3 linked regions of the Rhodopseudomonas palustris genome follow. The protein of the gene in region 1 binds, or shares a complex with, the protein of each later gene. Links are inferred from orthologs where the notes say so. Each region holds a gene or a part of one and is shown on either strand. Other genes may lie near its edges.

Region 1 (7,970 bases):
GTGAAGCCGGCAGCCTGCAGCGCGCGCAGCGCCGACTCACGACCCGAACCCGGACCGGCCACCTCGACCTCGAGGGTGCGCATGCCGTGCTCCTGCGCCTTCTTGGCGACGTCCTCGGCCGCGACCTGCGCGGCGTAAGGGGTCGACTTGCGCGAGCCCTTGAAGCCCATCGTGCCGGCGGACGACCAGGCGATCGCATTGCCCTGCGCGTCGGTGATGGTAATGGTCGTGTTGTTGAACGACGAGTTCACATGCGCAACGCCCGAGGCGATGTTCTTGCGCTCGCGGCGGCGAATGCGGCCGGCTTCCTTAGCCATGGTCTACCTTTCTGAGTGATCTCAACGCCGCCGTAACACCAGCGGCTCCACCAAAATGCGAATGGCGAAAAGTGCGCCGCGAGTAGAGCCCTACTCGCCACGCACCGTTCGCTGTTCGCAAAATTACTTCTTCTTGCCGGCGATCGCCTTGGCCGGACCCTTGCGGGTGCGCGCGTTGGTATGGGTGCGCTGACCACGCACCGGCAGACCGCGGCGATGACGCAGGCCGCGATAGCAGCCGAGGTCCATCAGGCGCTTGATGTTCATGCCGGTCTCGCGGCGAAGGTCGCCCTCGACCAGATAGTCGCGGTCGATGACTTCGCGGATCTGAAGAACCTCGGCGTCGCTGAGCTGATTGACGCGACGCTCGACCGGGATCTTCACCTTCTCGATGATATCCGCGGCGTTCTTCTGGCCGATGCCATGGATGTACTGGAGCGCGATCAGCACGCGCTTGTTGGTCGGGATATTCACGCCGGCTATACGGGCCACAGACTTCTCTCCTGTCACCGACCGCAACCGGCCGGCTGATTCTTGCTATCTCGGTCTGGCGTTCACAAACGCGAACACGACGCCATCCCCTCGGTCGTTCTGGGGCCCGGCATCGTCTGAAACCTATCCGACGGGATATCGGGCCTTATTAAAGGATTCCGTTTCTGTTCGTCAACCGAATCCAGGTTCAAGCTCGCTTTTTGTTGACTTTCCTGGCCTTTTGAGCGGAGGACGTCCCTGCCCTCTTGGCCGCCTTCTTCGTCACCTTGGCGCCGCGCTTCGGCGCCTTGGCGGTCGATTTGGCCTTCGACTTGTCGGCTTTCTTGGTCGCCTTGGCGGGCGCCTTGCCCGCAACCTTGGCGGCCTTTTTGCCAGCCTTTTTAGTGGCTTTCGCCGGCTTCTTCAGACCCGACGACGCCTTCTTGGCGGATGCCGCCTTGCTCGAAGACTTGCCGCTAACTGCCTTCTTGGCCGAAGCTTTCTTGGCCGAAACCTTGCCCGGAGCTTTCGACTTGCCGGCGGCCTTGGAGGTATTGGCCTTGGCGGCCTTGGCCTTCGAGGTCTTGGCCGGCTTCTTCGCGCTCTTCTTGACCGCCCGCTTTGCAGCCGCGGTCTTGGCGGCCTTCTTGGCGTTGGCCTCGCCGATCGCCTCGAGGATTCGGCCGATCTCGCGGGTGACCTCGTCGATGGTCATCATACCGTCGACGGTCAGCAGCTTGCGCTTTTCCGAATAATACTCGACCAGCGGCTCGGTCTGGGCGCGGTAGGCGGCCAGACGCTTCGCCAGCGCTTCGGCGTTGTCGTCGGCGCGCGGCTCCTCGCCCCGGGCGCGCATCTCGGCGACGCGGGTCTCGACCCGGGCCAGCAGCGCGCTCTCGTTGACGCGCAGTTCGACCACGGCGTCGAGGCCGAGCTTCTTGTCCTTGAGCAGCGCATCGAGCGCCTCGGCCTGCGGCACGGTGCGCGGGAAGCCGTCGAGGATGAAGCCGTTGGCGGCGTCGGGCTGCTCGATGCGGTCGGAGATGATGCCGATCACCACCTCGTCCGGCACCAGGCCGCCGCTCGCCATGATGTCCTTGGCCTTCAGCCCGACCGGCGTGCCGGCCGCGACGGCGGCGCGCAGCATGTCTCCGGTGGAGAGCTGGACGATGCCGTACTGCTGAACCAGGCGAGCCGCTTGCGTTCCCTTGCCCGCCCCCGGCGGCCCGAGAAGGATCAGTCTCATTTCTTGCGGCCCCTCAACTTCGACTTCCGGATCAGGCCTTCATACTGGTGCGCCAGCAGATAACCCTGCACCTGGGCGACCGTATCCATCGTGACGCTGACCACGATCAGAAGCGAAGTTCCGCCGAAATAGAACGGCACCGCCGCATAGGAAATCAGCACTTCGGGAATCAGACAGACGATCGCCAGGTAGATCGCGCCGACCACGGTGATGCGCGTCAGGACGAAGTCGATGTACTCCGCGGTGCGCTCGCCGGGGCGGATGCCCGGGATGAAGCCGCCGTGCTTCTTCAGATTGTCCGCGGTCTCGGTCGGGTTGAACACGATCGCGGTGTAGAAGAACGCGAAGAACACGATCATCGCGATGTAGAACACCAGGAACAGCGGCCGGCCGTGGCCGAACTGGGTGACGACCCACTGGAACCATTCCGGGCCGGTGCCCGAATTGAAGCTCGCGATGGTGGTCGGCAGCAGCAGCAGCGACGACGCGAAGATCGGCGGGATCACGCCCGAGGTGTTGAGCTTCAGCGGCAGATGCGAGGACTGGCCCTCGAACATCTTGTTGCCGACCTGGCGCTTCGGATACTGGATCAGCAGCCGGCGCTGGGCCCGCTCCATGAACACGATGAAGGCGATGACGACGACGGCCATCACCAGCACGACCAGGATCAAGGCGGTCGACAGCGCGCCCTGACGGCCGAGTTCCAGCATGCTGGCGAGCGCCGAAGGCAGCTCGGCGACGATGCCGGCGAGAATGATCAGCGAGATGCCGTTGCCGATGCCGCGCGAGGTGATCTGCTCACCAAGCCACATCAGGAACATGGTGCCGCCGGTCAGCGTGATCGCGGTCGACAGCAGGAAGAATGCGCCCGGCTCCGACACCACATTGCCGGCGCCCTGCAGACCGACGGCGATGCCGTAGGACTGGAACGCGGCCAGGATCACCGTGAGATAGCGGGTGTACTGGTTCAGCGTCTTGCGGCCGGACTCGCCTTCCTTCTTCAGCGCCTCGAGCTGCGGCGACACCGTGGTCAAGAGCTGCACGATGATCGATGCCGAGATGTACGGCATGATGTTCAGCGCGAAGATCGCCATGCGGTGGATGCCGCCGCCGGCGAACATGTTGAACATGCCGAGAATGCCGCCGGCCTGCGACTTGAACACCTGTTCCCACACGGTGGGATCGATGCCGGGCAGCGGGATATAGGTGCCCAGCCGATACACCAGCAGCGCGCCGAGCGTGAACCAGATCCGCTTCTTCAGCTCCTCGGCCTTGCCGAGCGCCGAGAAATTGAGGTTTGCCGCTAGTTGTTCCGCTGCAGAGACCATGTCCGGCTTTCTCCCGCGCTACTCGTCCCGTGGTGCCGCCGGATGCGGGCCGCCGAGTGAGCGCCGGGCATCAATTTGGTGCGCGACTGTCGTCAATTCCACTGCCGCCGGCAAGGCCGGCGCCCGCTTTCGCGGGCGATGACGGCAATGTTACGCAGCCTCGCCTTCGTCCTTCTTCGGCGCCAGGATCTTCACCGTGCCGCCGGCCTTCTCGACCGCCTCGATCGCCGATTTGGTGGCGCCGTGGACTTCGATGGTGAGCTTCGACTTGAGCTCGCCGCGGCCGAGCAGCCGCACGCCGTCGCGCGAACGCCGCAGCACGCCGGCCGCGACCAGCGATTCGGCGTTGATCACCGCGCCGGCATCGATCGTCTTGGCGTCGATCGCATCCTGCAGCCGGTCGAGATTGATCTCGGCGAATTCCAGCCGGAAGATGTTGTTGAAGCCACGCTTCGGCAGGCGCCGATGCAGCGGCATCTGGCCGCCTTCGAAGCCCTTGATGCGCACGCCGGAGCGCGCGGTCTGGCCCTTGCCGCCACGGCCGCCGGTCTTGCCTTTGCCGGAGCCGATACCGCGGCCGATGCGCATGCGCTTCTTGCGTGCGCCGGGATTGTCGGAAATCTCGCTGAGCTTCATCGCCCTGCCCTCTTACTTCTCGTCGACGACGCGAACGAGGTGTTGCACCTTGGCGATCATGCCGCGAACTTCAGGCGTATCCTGAAGCTCGGTGACCCGGCCGATCTTGTTGAGCTTGAGGCCGACCAGCGTCGCGCGCTGCGAGTGATGGCGGCGGATTGGGCTGCCGATCTGCTCGACCTTGATCATGTTTGCGGCGTTGGCCATCGTCTTCACTCCGGATCGCGTCTTGTCTCTGTCAGCGTGATCGCGCGATCACGCCGTTATTCGGCAACCACTTCCGCATCGCCGCCGACGCGGCGGGCCTGCAGGGTGGAAACCTTGATGTTGCGGCGCGCTGCGACCGCACGCGGCGAATCGAGGTGCTTCAGCGCGTCGAAGGTGGCGCGAACCATGTTGTACGGGTTCGACGAGCCGATCGACTTCGCCACCACGTCTTGGATGCCGAGCGTCTCGAACACCGCGCGCATCGGGCCGCCGGCGATGATGCCGGTACCGGCCGGAGCGGCGCGCAGATAGACGCGGCCGGCGCCGTGACGGCCGGCGATGTCGTGATGCAGCGTGCGGCCGTCGCGCAGCGCCACCCGGGTCAGGTTGCGCTTCGCCGCTTCGGTCGCCTTGCGGATCGCTTCCGGCACTTCGCGCGCCTTGCCGTGGCCGAAACCGACCCGGCCCTTCTGGTCGCCGATCACGACCAGCGCTGCGAAACCGAAACGCTTACCGCCCTTCACGACCTTCGCCACACGGTTGATGTGGACGAGCTTGTCGACGAACTCGCTGTCGCGCTCCTCGCGATCCCTGCTCCGTTCGCGTCCACCGCGTTCGCGTTCAGCTGCCATGGTGTTTTCCAATCTCTGCGAGGCTGTCGCCCCGATCCTTGTATCCGTTCAAACCGAAACTTAGAAGCTCAGGCCGCTCTCGCGGGCCGCATCCGCCAGCGCCTTGACGCGGCCGTGATACAGATAGCCGCCGCGATCGAACACGACTTCCTTGACGCCCTGCTTCACCGCGCGCTCCGCGAGCAGCTTGCCGACCGCCTTCGCCGCGTCGATGTTCGCGCCGGTGTTGCCGGCCTCGCGCAGCGACTTTTCCAGCGACGACGCCGAGGCGAGCGTCTCGCCCTTCAGATCGTCGATCACCTGGGCGTAGATGTGCTTCGACGAGCGGAACACCGACAGCCGCGGGCGGCCGTTGGCGGTGCGCCGCAGGGCGATCCGGACCCGAGTCTTGCGCCGGGCATTCGTGACATTCAACTTCGACATGACCGGCTCCGTTACTTCTTCTTGCCTTCCTTGCGGAAGATGAACTCGTCAGAATAGCGCACGCCCTTGCCCTTGTAGGGCTCCGGCGGACGATAGTCGCGGATCTCGGCCGCGACCTGCCCGACCTTCTGCGAGTCGATGCCGACGACGTTGATCTCGGTCGGCTTCGGCACCGTGATGGTGATCCCTTCCGGGATGTCGTAGAGCACGTCGTGGCTGTAGCCGAGCGCGAGCTGCAGCTTCTTGCCCTGCAGTGCGGCACGATAGCCGACGCCGGTGATCTCGAGCTTCTTCTCGAAGCCCTTGGTGACGCCTTCCACCAGGTTCGCGATCTGGGCGCGCGCAGTGCCGTACAACGCCTGAGCGCGATTCGTCTCGAACCGCGGCGCCACCTTCACCGAACCGTCCTCGAACTTGACGTCGACGTCGTCGTGCACGACGAACTGAAGCTGACCCTTCGGCCCCTTCATCTTGACGGTCTGACCCTCGACGGACGCCGTCACCCCGGACGGGACCGTGACGGGCTTCTTGCCAACGCGTGACATGGTCGATCCTTCCTAACCAAACATCCTCCGGCGTAACGACGCCGCGGAAGATGCGCCAATTTCCGTTGTCTCGGCGCGTCCCGACCGCCTCGTGCGGCGGATCGCGCTTCGCTCAGAACACCGTGAACAGAACCTCGCCGCCGACATTGGCGTCGCGGGCGTCGTGATCGGCCATGATCCCCTTCGGGGTCGACAGCACCGAGATGCCGAGGCCGTTGTTGACGCGCGGCAAGTTCTTGACCGACGCGTAGACCCGGCGACCGGGGCGCGACACGCGCTCGATCTCGCGGATCACGGGCTCGCCGTCGAAATATTTCAGCTCGATCTCGAGCTCGCTGCGCCCCGAGGAATGCTCGACGCTGGCGTAGCCGCGGATGTAGCCCTCGCTCTTCAGCACTTCGAGCACGCTGGCGCGCATCTTCGAGCCGGGAGTCGAGACCTTGGACTTCGAACGCATCTGCGCGTTGCGGATGCGGGTGATGAGATCGCTGATCGGATCGTGCGTAGACATCTCCGCCCCTCCTTACCAGCTCGACTTGACGAGGCCGGGAACCAGGCCCTTCGAGCCCAGATCGCGGATCGCGATACGGCTGAGCTTGTTCAGGCGGTAGACCGAGCGCGCGCGGCCGGTGATCTCGCAGCGGTTGCGGATCCGGGTGGCCGACGAATTGCGCGGCATCTCGGCGAGCTTCAGGGTCGCCGCGAAACGCTCCTCCATCGGGAGGTCCTTGTCGGCGATGATGGCCTTCAGACGCGCGCGCTTCGGCGCCGCGTTCTTGGTCATCTTCTTCCGACGATTGTTCTTCTCGATCGAACTCTTCTTTGCCATGCCAGGCTCCTGGGTTTCCGCGTTTGAGAGGCAGATCAGCTCGGGGCTGTCAGCGTCTCACTGCCGGAACGGGAAATTGAATGCGGTGAGCAACGCGCGCGCTTCGTCGTCAGTCTGCGCGGTGGTGCACACCGTGATGTCCATGCCCCACGACTCGCCGGTCTTGTCGAAGTCGATTTCGGGGAAAATGATGTGCTCCTTGATGCCGAGCGAATAGTTGCCGCGGCCGTCGAAGCTCTTCGGGTTCAGGCCGCGGAAGTCGCGGACGCGCGGCAGCGCGACCGTGATCAGGCGGTCGATGAACTCGTACATCTTCGCCTTGCGCAGCGTCACCTTGCAGCCGATCGGCTGGTTCTCGCGCAGCTTGAAGGTCGAGATCGCCACCCGCGAATAGGTCACGACCGCCTTCTGGCCGGCGATCAGCGCCATGTCGGCGGCCGCCTGCTCCGCCTTCTTGCGGTCGTTGACGGCCTCGCCGACGCCCATGTTCAGCACGACCTTGTCGAGCCTGGGAACCTGCATGACGTTGCCGTAGCCGAACTTCTCAGTCAGCTGGGTGCGGATGCTGTTGTCGTATTCCGTGCGAAGGCGCGGAACGTATGCGGTCTCAGCCATCGATCTCTGCTCCCGAGCTCTTGGCGATGCGAACCTTCTTGCCGTCCGCCAGGATCTTGAAACCGACCCGGGTCGGTTTGCCGTCCTTGCCGACGATCGCGATGTTGGACAGGTCGATCGGCGCCTCTTTCGAGATGATGCCGCCTTCCTGGGATTGGGTCTGCTTCTGGTGACGCTTGACGATGTTGATGCCGCGAACCAGCGCCACACCGGCGGCCGGACGGACCTCGAATACCTCGCCGGTGCGACCCTTGTCGCGCCCGCTCAGCACCATCACCTTGTCGCCCTTACGAATCTTGGCGGCCATCACAGCACCTCCGGTGCCAGCGAAATGATCTTCATGTGGTTCTTCGCACGCAGCTCGCGCGGCACCGGCCCGAAGATACGGGTCCCGACCGGCTCGGACTGATTGTTGATCAGCACGGCGGCGTTGCGATCGAAGCGGATGACGGAGCCGTCGGGGCGGCGGATGTCCTTGCGGACCCGGACCACCACGGCCTTCATGACGTCGCCCTTCTTCACCTTGCCGCGCGGAATCGCTTCCTTGATCGACACCACGATGACGTCGCCCACGGTGGCATAGCGGCGCTTGGAGCCCCCGAGCACCTTGATGCACATGACACGGCGTGCGCCTGAATTATCGGCCACGTCGAGGTTGGTCTGCATCTGGATCATTGATGCACCTCGTCCTCTCTCTAATGCGCTGACGCGCTCTCAACTG
Region 2 (3,740 bases), 2.1 Mb from region 1 along the record:
CCATCGGGCTCGCGAGCAGCGCAAAAGCGAGACAACCGGTCGCGGCCGCGCCGATGATGCCGGAGCGCAGGGCCGATCGGGCTGCGGGTGACGCAGGGGTCATGGAAAATCCTTGTTCTGAAAGCCGGGGTGTCGGGGGCGGCGGGACAGTCACCCAATCACGGAGCCTTGGCAACGCGAAAACTCTGTCAAAATGATGAATTCCATCACCGGGCCGCGCGTTGACATCCCCCTACCCCAGCCATATCTCTGCCGCCACTGGCACGGGTATCAAGGTCGTCCGACGGCCCTGGCCACGCCGCCGGCCCTCGGATTGCTGGATGACCAATCATTTCGCGCCCGCGCCTGTATCCCGATAGGTGGCTGGGCGTCACGATGAGTTGATAGCGGCTCGAGTGAACGGCACACAGGCTGCGAAGTCACATCGCAAGGACAGGAAGCTGGTATGATCGGCGCGTTCGCCCGCAAACTCTTCGGCTCTTCGAACGATCGCAGGATCAAGGCCTATCAGGCTCGGGTCACCGCCATCAACGCGCTGGAGCCGGAGGTCGCGGCGCTGTCGGACGAGGCGCTGCGCGCCCGCACCGTCGACTTCCGCGCCCAACTCGAAGCCGGCAAGACGCTGGACGACCTGCTGGTCCCGGCCTTCGCCACCGTCCGGGAGGCCGCCAAGCGCACCCTCGGCCAGCGCCATTTCGACGTGCAATTGATCGGCGGCATGGTGCTGCACGAAGGCGACATCGCCGAGATGAAGACCGGCGAAGGCAAGACGCTGGTCGCCACCCTGGCGTGTTATCTCAACGCGCTGGCCGGCAAGGGCGTCCACGTCGTCACCGTCAACGACTACCTCGCCAGCCGCGACGCCGGCTGGATGGGTCAGATCTACACTTTCCTCGGCATGTCGACCGGCGTGATCGTGCACGGCCTCGACGACAGCGAGCGCCAGCGGGCCTATGCCTGCGACATCACCTACGGCACCAACAACGAATACGGCTTCGATTATCTGCGCGACAACATGAAGTATCGGCTCGAGGACATGGTCCAGCGCGGCCATTTCTTCGCCATCGTCGACGAAGTCGACTCGATCCTGATCGACGAAGCCCGCACCCCGTTGATCATCTCCGGCCCGCTCGACGACCGCTCCGAATTCTACAACACCATCGACACCTTCATTCCGAGCCTCGACAAGTCGGACTACGACATCGACGAGAAGCAGCGCTCGGTGGCGCTGACCGAAGCCGGCATGGAGAAGATCGAAAAGCTGCTCGGCGACGCCGGCCAGCTCAAGGGCGAGTCGCTGTACGACATCGAGAACGTCTCGGTGGTGCACCACATCAACCAGGCGCTGCGCGCGCACACCCTGTTCCAGCGCGACAAGGACTACATCGTCCGCAACGACGAGGTGGTGATCATCGACGAATTCACCGGCCGCATGATGCAGGGCCGGCGCTATTCGGAAGGCCTGCACCAGGCGCTGGAAGCCAAGGAGCACGTCACGGTCCAGCCGGAAAACCAGACGCTGGCCTCGATCACGTTCCAGAACTACTTCCGGATGTACGGCAAGCTCGCCGGCATGACCGGCACGGCTGCGACCGAAGCCGACGAATTCTACGACATCTACAAGCTCGAAGTGGTCGAGATCCCGACCAACCTGCCGATCTCGCGTCTCGACGAGGACGACGAGGTGTATCGCACGCAGGCGGAGAAATACGCCGCGATCCTCGCCGAGGTCGAGCGCGCCAACAAGCGGCTGCAGCCCGTCCTGGTGGGCACCGCGTCGATCGAGAAGTCCGAGCTGCTCGCCGATTTCCTGCTGAAGAACGGCTACAAGCAGATCGATTTCGGCGATCCGAAGGCGCTGGAGAAGCTCTATGCGGCGGCCCGCGCCGGCAAGCCCGCCAAGCTGTTCGCGGTGCTGAACGCGCGCTTCCACGAGCAGGAAGCCTACATCGTCGCCGAGGCCGGCGTGCCGGGCGCGATTACCATCGCCACCAACATGGCCGGCCGCGGCACCGACATCAAACTCGGCGGCTCGCTGGAAATGCGGGTGCCGCAGGAGACCGCGGGCATCACCGACGAGGCCGAGAAGGCCGCCAAGATCGAGCAGATCAAGGCCGATATCGAGCGCTTCCGCGAGATCGTGCTGAACGCCGAGGACGAGATCGAGATCGAGCCGGCCAAGGGCAACAAGCCGGCCAGGACCGTCAAGCGCCCCGGCGGCCTCTACATCATCGGCTCGGAGCGCCACGAGAGCCGCCGCATCGACAACCAGCTCCGCGGCCGCTCCGGCCGTCAGGGCGACCCCGGCCGCTCCAAATTCTTCCTGTCGCTGGACGATGATCTGATGCGGATCTTCGGCTCCGGCAAGCTCGACACCATGCTGACCCGGCTCGGCCTGAAGGAAGGCGAGGCGATCATCCATCCTTGGATCAACAAGGCGCTGGAGAAGGCGCAGCAGAAGGTCGAGGCGCGCAACTTCGACATCCGCAAGAACCTGCTGAAGTTCGACGACGTCCAGAACGATCAGCGCAAGGTGATCTTCGATCAGCGCATCGACCTGATGAAGGAAGAGAGCGTGGTCGAGACCGTCACCGACATGCGCCACACCTTCATCGAGGATCTGGTCAGCAAGCACGTGCCCGAGCACGCTTATGCCGAGCAGTGGGATGTCGCCGGCCTCAAGGAAGAGCTGAACCGCGTCGTCGGCCTCGATATTCCGGTCGACGAATGGGCCAAGGAAGAAGGCATCGCCGACGAAGAGCTGCTGACGCGGCTCGAGAAGGTGTTCGACGAGCACATGGCGGCGAAGGTGGCGCAATGGGGCCCCGACGTCATGCGCTACGCCGAGAAGAGCATCCTGCTGCAGACGCTCGATCATCTGTGGCGCGAGCATCTGGTGATGCTGGATCATCTGCGTCAGGTGATCGGCCTGCGTGGCTACGGCCAGCGCGACCCGCTGCAGGAATACAAGTCGGAGGCGTTCAACCTCTTCCAGGAGATGAGCGCGCATCTGCGCGAGGCGGTGACCGCGCAACTGATGCGGGTCGAGATCATCCCGCCGGAGCAGCCTCAGGAGCTGCCGCCGATGGAGGTCCACAAAATGGACCCCAACACCGGCGAAGACGAAATGGCGTTCGCCAATGTCTCGCTGGCGCCGGCCGACACCGCCGACAAGACCGCCCGCGACCCGAACCGCCCCGAGACCTGGGGCAAGGTCGGCCGCAACGAGGACTGCCCGTGCGGCTCCGGCAAGAAGTACAAGCACTGCCACGGCAGGTACGCGTAAGCGCGTCGACCTCGGTTCATCGAATCGCAGCAATGCCCGGCTTGCGCCGGGCATTTTGCGTCTGAGGACCGCAGAATCCGAGTCGTGACGATGTCGCCACCGAGAGGGCGGCCCATCAGGTCGTCATTCCGGGGCGCGCCGTCAGGCGCGAACCCGGAATCCAGAGGTTGTTCGCGACGCGAGATTCCGGGTTCGCGAGCTGACGCTCGCGCCCCGGAATGACGATGGTGGTGGGTGTTGCCGATCCTCGGCCGGCGGGTGAAGCGTGAGGTCCGCCTCAGCGGAACGCCGAGAACCGGCTGTCGAAATTATTCGACGACACGACGGGTGCGGCACCGGTGATCGTGCCGGTCGATGACGGCCGGGTTGCGGTCGCGCTGGTGTCGACCGACGGCTTGAGCGGCGGCCGGCCGGTGGCCTGTTTGGTCTCGCTCGACCTCGGCACGGCCGCCTG
Region 3 (3,268 bases), 510 kb from region 1 along the record:
GAGATTTCCAGCACGTCGCCATAGACCTTCGACACCCGGCTGCCGCGTTTCAGCGCAGCGGGATAGGCGCCGAGACGCATCGTGCCGCCGAGATCGCCGGCGTTCGAGCGCCGCTCCAGCTCGTTGCCGCGGACCCATTCGGTCATCAGGCCGACCAGCGGCTCCGAGGTCGGCCCGAACTCGGTCGAATTGGCCTGCTCGATGCCGGCGAGATTGCGCGCCGCCTCGATCACCGCCATCTGCATGCCGAAGCAGATCCCGAAATACGGCACGTCGCGCTCGCGGGCGAACTGCGCCGCCTTGATCTTGCCCTCGGCGCCGCGCTGGCCGAAGCCGCCGGGCACCAGGATGCCGTTGACGTGTTCGAGGAACGGCGCCGGGTCCTCGTTCTCGAACACTTCGCTCTCGATCCAGTCGAGCTTGACCTCGACCTTGTTGGCGATGCCGCCGTGCGACAGCGCCTCGATCAGCGATTTGTAGGCATCCTTCATCCCGGTGTATTTGCCGACGATGGCGATCGTCACCGCGCCTTCGGGATTGCGGATGCGCTCGTTGATCTGGTGCCAGCGCTCCAGCGCCGGCGGCTGCTCGGCCGCAATCGCAAATGCCGCCAGCACTTCGTCGTCGAGGCCGGCGGCGTGATACGCTTCCGGCACCGCATAGATGCTGTCGGCGTCGCGCGCCTCGATCACCGCGCTCTCGCGGACGTTGCAGAACAGCCCGAGCTTGCGGCGTTCTTCCTTGGGGATCGGCCGGTCGGTGCGGCACAGCAGGATGTCGGGCTGGATGCCGATCGAGCGCAATTCCTTGACCGAATGCTGGGTCGGTTTGGTCTTCAGCTCGCCGGCGCTCGGGATGTAGGGCAGCAGCGTCAGGTGAATGTAGATGACGTCGCCGCGCGGCAGGTCGTTCTTGATCTGACGGATCGCCTCGAAGAACGGCAGGCCCTCGATATCGCCGACGGTGCCGCCGATCTCGACCAGCACGAAATCGTAGTCGTCGTTGGAATCGACGATGAAGTCCTTGATCGCGTTGGTGACGTGCGGGACCACCTGGATGGTGGCGCCGAGATAGTCGCCGCGGCGTTCCTTGGTCAGGATGTCCTGATAGATCCGGCCGGTGGTGATGTTGTCCTGCCGGGTGGCGGGCCGCCCGGTGAAGCGCTCGTAATGGCCGAGATCGAGATCGGTCTCTGCGCCGTCGTCGGTCACGAACACTTCGCCGTGCTGATACGGCGACATCGTCCCCGGATCGAGATTGAGGTAGGGATCGAGCTTGCGAAGACGGACCTTGTAGCCTCGCGCCTGCAGCAGCGCACCGAGTGCCGCTGATGCCAGACCTTTGCCGAGCGAGGAAACCACGCCGCCGGTGATGAAGATATACCGCGCCATGGGAGCCTACCTTTAAGGCCCTCGGTCCGATTCGCCAAAGCGATTCGTCCCCAACGGGCGAACTTCAGAATGCCTGTGGGTGACGCCGAAATATCAGCGTCTTCAAACGATTACTGACGGCAGCTCAGACTCTTCGGCAGCTACCGCCAGCGCATGCCGGCAATGCTTATTGCGACTGCGGCGGGGCCGGGGCGGCCGGCGCCTGATTCTGCGGCTGGTCGGCCTGCTTCAGCGAATCGAGCAGACCGCCGCCCTGCGAGACCGGAGGCGCCGGGACGCCCGGTGCCTGCTGGGTGGTCGGAGCCGCCGTCGGGAGGATCGACGTCGGCTTACGGTTGTAAGTCGCGAGCCACGACAGCAGCAGGCTGGTGATGAAGAAGCCGACCGCGAGAATCGCCGTGGTCCGGGTGAGCAGGTTCGCGGTGCCTCGGCTCGACATAAAGCCACCGCCACCGCCACCGCCGACGCCCAGGCCACCGCCCTCGGACTTCTGCAACAGCACAGTGCCGATCAGCCCCAGGACCAACATCAGGTGGATGACGATAATGACAGTCTGCATGATACCCTTCCATCACAAGCCCGGATCGCCGAAAGGCCGACATGGCGCCAGCGCGCGGCTGCTCGACAGGCTTGCGGGATAAACGAAGTCGCGCGGTGTCTACACGATCGATGGGGGCATTGTCACCCCCCGGAAGGCCTCCGCACCGGGACGGATAAGCGCTTTATGACACTCAGTTAGGGACAACCGGCGGCGATCGCAAGGAAGTCGGACGCCTTCAGGCTGGCGCCACCGACCAGGGCGCCATTGACATGCGGAACCGCCATCAGCTCGCTGGCATTCGAGGGCTTCACCGAGCCGCCGTAGAGCAACCGCATCAGCTCCCCCTCTGCGTTGAAGCGCTGGATCAGGGTCTGGCGGATAAATCCATGAACTTCCTCGACATCCGCTGCTGTCGGGGTCATTCCGGTGCCGATTGCCCAGACCGGCTCATACGCCACCACCAGATTGGCGGCGGTAGCTCCGTCCGGCAGCGAGCCGGCAAGCTGGCCTGCGACCACGTCGAGGGTATGGCCGGCGTTGCGCTCGCCCTGGGTTTCCCCGACGCAGACGATGGCGACCAGCCCTGCCCGCCACACTGCTTGCGCCTTGGCGCGGACGATCGCGTCGGTCTCGGCGTGGTCGGCGCGGCGCTCGGAATGGCCGACGATGATGGCGCGGGCGCCGGCATCCGCCAGCATTTCGGCCGAGATATCGCCGGTATGCGCGCCTGCGACATTGGTGTGGCAATCCTGTGCACCGATCGTGACCGGCAGCGCGCCGCCGGGATGGGCCGCGAGCCGCTCGGCGAACGCCGCAACCAGGGTCGCGGGGGGGCAGACCAGCAGATCGATCCCCGACGAAAGTTGCGGCGCGCCTTCCAGGATCGCGTCGAGCTCCGACGACGCGGCCTTGAGGCCGTTCATTTTCCAGTTTCCGGCAATCAGCGGACGAACGGCGGGGACCGGCATGGACACTCTCGGGTTTCTGGGTTGCTCAATCCCGCTAGCAGAGCCGTTTGCGATGCTCAAGAGCGCGTGATCGCGCAGGTCAGCGTCGCGTCGACGCTTCCTGCGATGCGGTGGCAGCCGCGCGACTGCCGGGTGCGGCTGGTTGCGACGCCGCGACCGCCACTTTAAGATGGATTTTCAAGCCGGCGACGCTAATTTGCGCCACCGCGCGCCTGAGCGCGGCCGGTTCCCTCCTGCGAAAAGTGAGTCCATGCTTCGAGGAATACGCAACGCCTCATCCAATTGGGTCGGCAAGACCATCATGATGATCGTGATGGGCGTGCTGATCCTCAGCTTTGCGGTCTGGGGCATTGCCGACATTTTCCGCG

Evidence for each region. The genes of interacting proteins can lie anywhere in the genome.
Region 2: the proteins of secY (region 1) and secA are in contact, whole or in part, in a crystal structure (PDB 3DIN), measured with the Thermotoga maritima proteins. The link is inferred for Rhodopseudomonas palustris from one-to-one orthologs. Residues at the interface, in WP_004081795.1 of Thermotoga maritima: Glu108, Gly109, Glu110, Glu111, Ala236, Glu237, Arg238, Arg239, Ile240, Thr241, Ile242, Gln243, Tyr244, Ala245, Arg246, Arg247, Val248, Thr249, Gly250, Arg251, Arg252, Val253, Tyr254, Gly256, Ala257, Ser258, Thr259, Tyr260, Leu261, Pro262; in WP_004082002.1 of Thermotoga maritima: Glu261, Ala262, Arg263, Lys300, Ala301, Arg302, Thr303, Ile304, Ile305, Leu323, Tyr324, Asp325, Pro326, Val329, Ser330, Tyr333, Ile336, Lys340, Phe345, Val349, Glu363, Phe364, Tyr374, Ser375, Gly376, Gly377, Glu393, Ile395, Thr482, Ser483.
Region 3: secY (region 1) and secG share a complex: the UniProt entries of both Escherichia coli proteins name them as parts of the sec protein translocase complex. The link is inferred for Rhodopseudomonas palustris from one-to-one orthologs.

The regions. Positions count from the first base shown.
Region 1 is NZ_CP140155.1:1,813,552-1,821,521, forward strand. The notes cover bases 1,197-4,106. They hold secY (preprotein translocase subunit SecY), read right to left. Parts: upstream 3,363-4,106; coding sequence 2,031-3,362; downstream 1,197-2,030. Other genes in these bases: SR870_RS08220 (adenylate kinase), read right to left, coding at 1,197-2,034; rplO (50S ribosomal protein L15), read right to left, coding at 3,513-3,998; rpmD (50S ribosomal protein L30), read right to left, coding at 4,011-4,106. Outside these bases: rpsK (30S ribosomal protein S11), read right to left, coding at 1-317; rpsM (30S ribosomal protein S13), read right to left, coding at 441-809; more of SR870_RS08220, read right to left, coding at 997-1,196; more of rpmD, read right to left, coding at 4,107-4,205; rpsE (30S ribosomal protein S5), read right to left, coding at 4,262-4,837; rplR (50S ribosomal protein L18), read right to left, coding at 4,898-5,260; rplF (50S ribosomal protein L6), read right to left, coding at 5,272-5,805; rpsH (30S ribosomal protein S8), read right to left, coding at 5,918-6,316; rpsN (30S ribosomal protein S14), read right to left, coding at 6,329-6,634; rplE (50S ribosomal protein L5), read right to left, coding at 6,692-7,249; rplX (50S ribosomal protein L24), read right to left, coding at 7,242-7,556; rplN (50S ribosomal protein L14), read right to left, coding at 7,556-7,924. UniProt on the Escherichia coli protein: The central subunit of the protein translocation channel SecYEG. Consists of two halves formed by TMs 1-5 and 6-10.
Region 2 is NZ_CP140155.1:3,931,266-3,935,005, reverse strand. What follows is about bases 68-3,486. They hold secA (preprotein translocase subunit SecA), read left to right. Parts: upstream 68-445; coding sequence 446-3,286; downstream 3,287-3,486. Other genes in these bases: SR870_RS17715 (peptidylprolyl isomerase), read right to left, coding at 68-103. Also shown: more of SR870_RS17715, read right to left, coding at 1-67; SR870_RS17705 (L,D-transpeptidase family protein), read right to left, coding at 3,564-3,740. UniProt on the Escherichia coli protein: Required for protein export, interacts with the SecYEG preprotein conducting channel.
Region 3 is NZ_CP140155.1:1,306,776-1,310,043, reverse strand. The notes cover bases 255-3,201. They hold secG (preprotein translocase subunit SecG), read right to left. Parts: upstream 1,951-3,201; coding sequence 1,558-1,950; downstream 255-1,557. Other genes in these bases: SR870_RS05745 (peptidylprolyl isomerase), read left to right, coding at 3,151-3,201; tpiA (triose-phosphate isomerase), read right to left, coding at 2,127-2,900; SR870_RS05760 (CTP synthase), read right to left, coding at 255-1,391. Also shown: more of SR870_RS05760, read right to left, coding at 1-254; more of SR870_RS05745, read left to right, coding at 3,202-3,268. UniProt on the Escherichia coli protein: Subunit of the protein translocation channel SecYEG. Overexpression of some hybrid proteins has been thought to jam the protein secretion apparatus resulting in cell death; while this may be true it also results in FtsH-mediated degradation of SecY.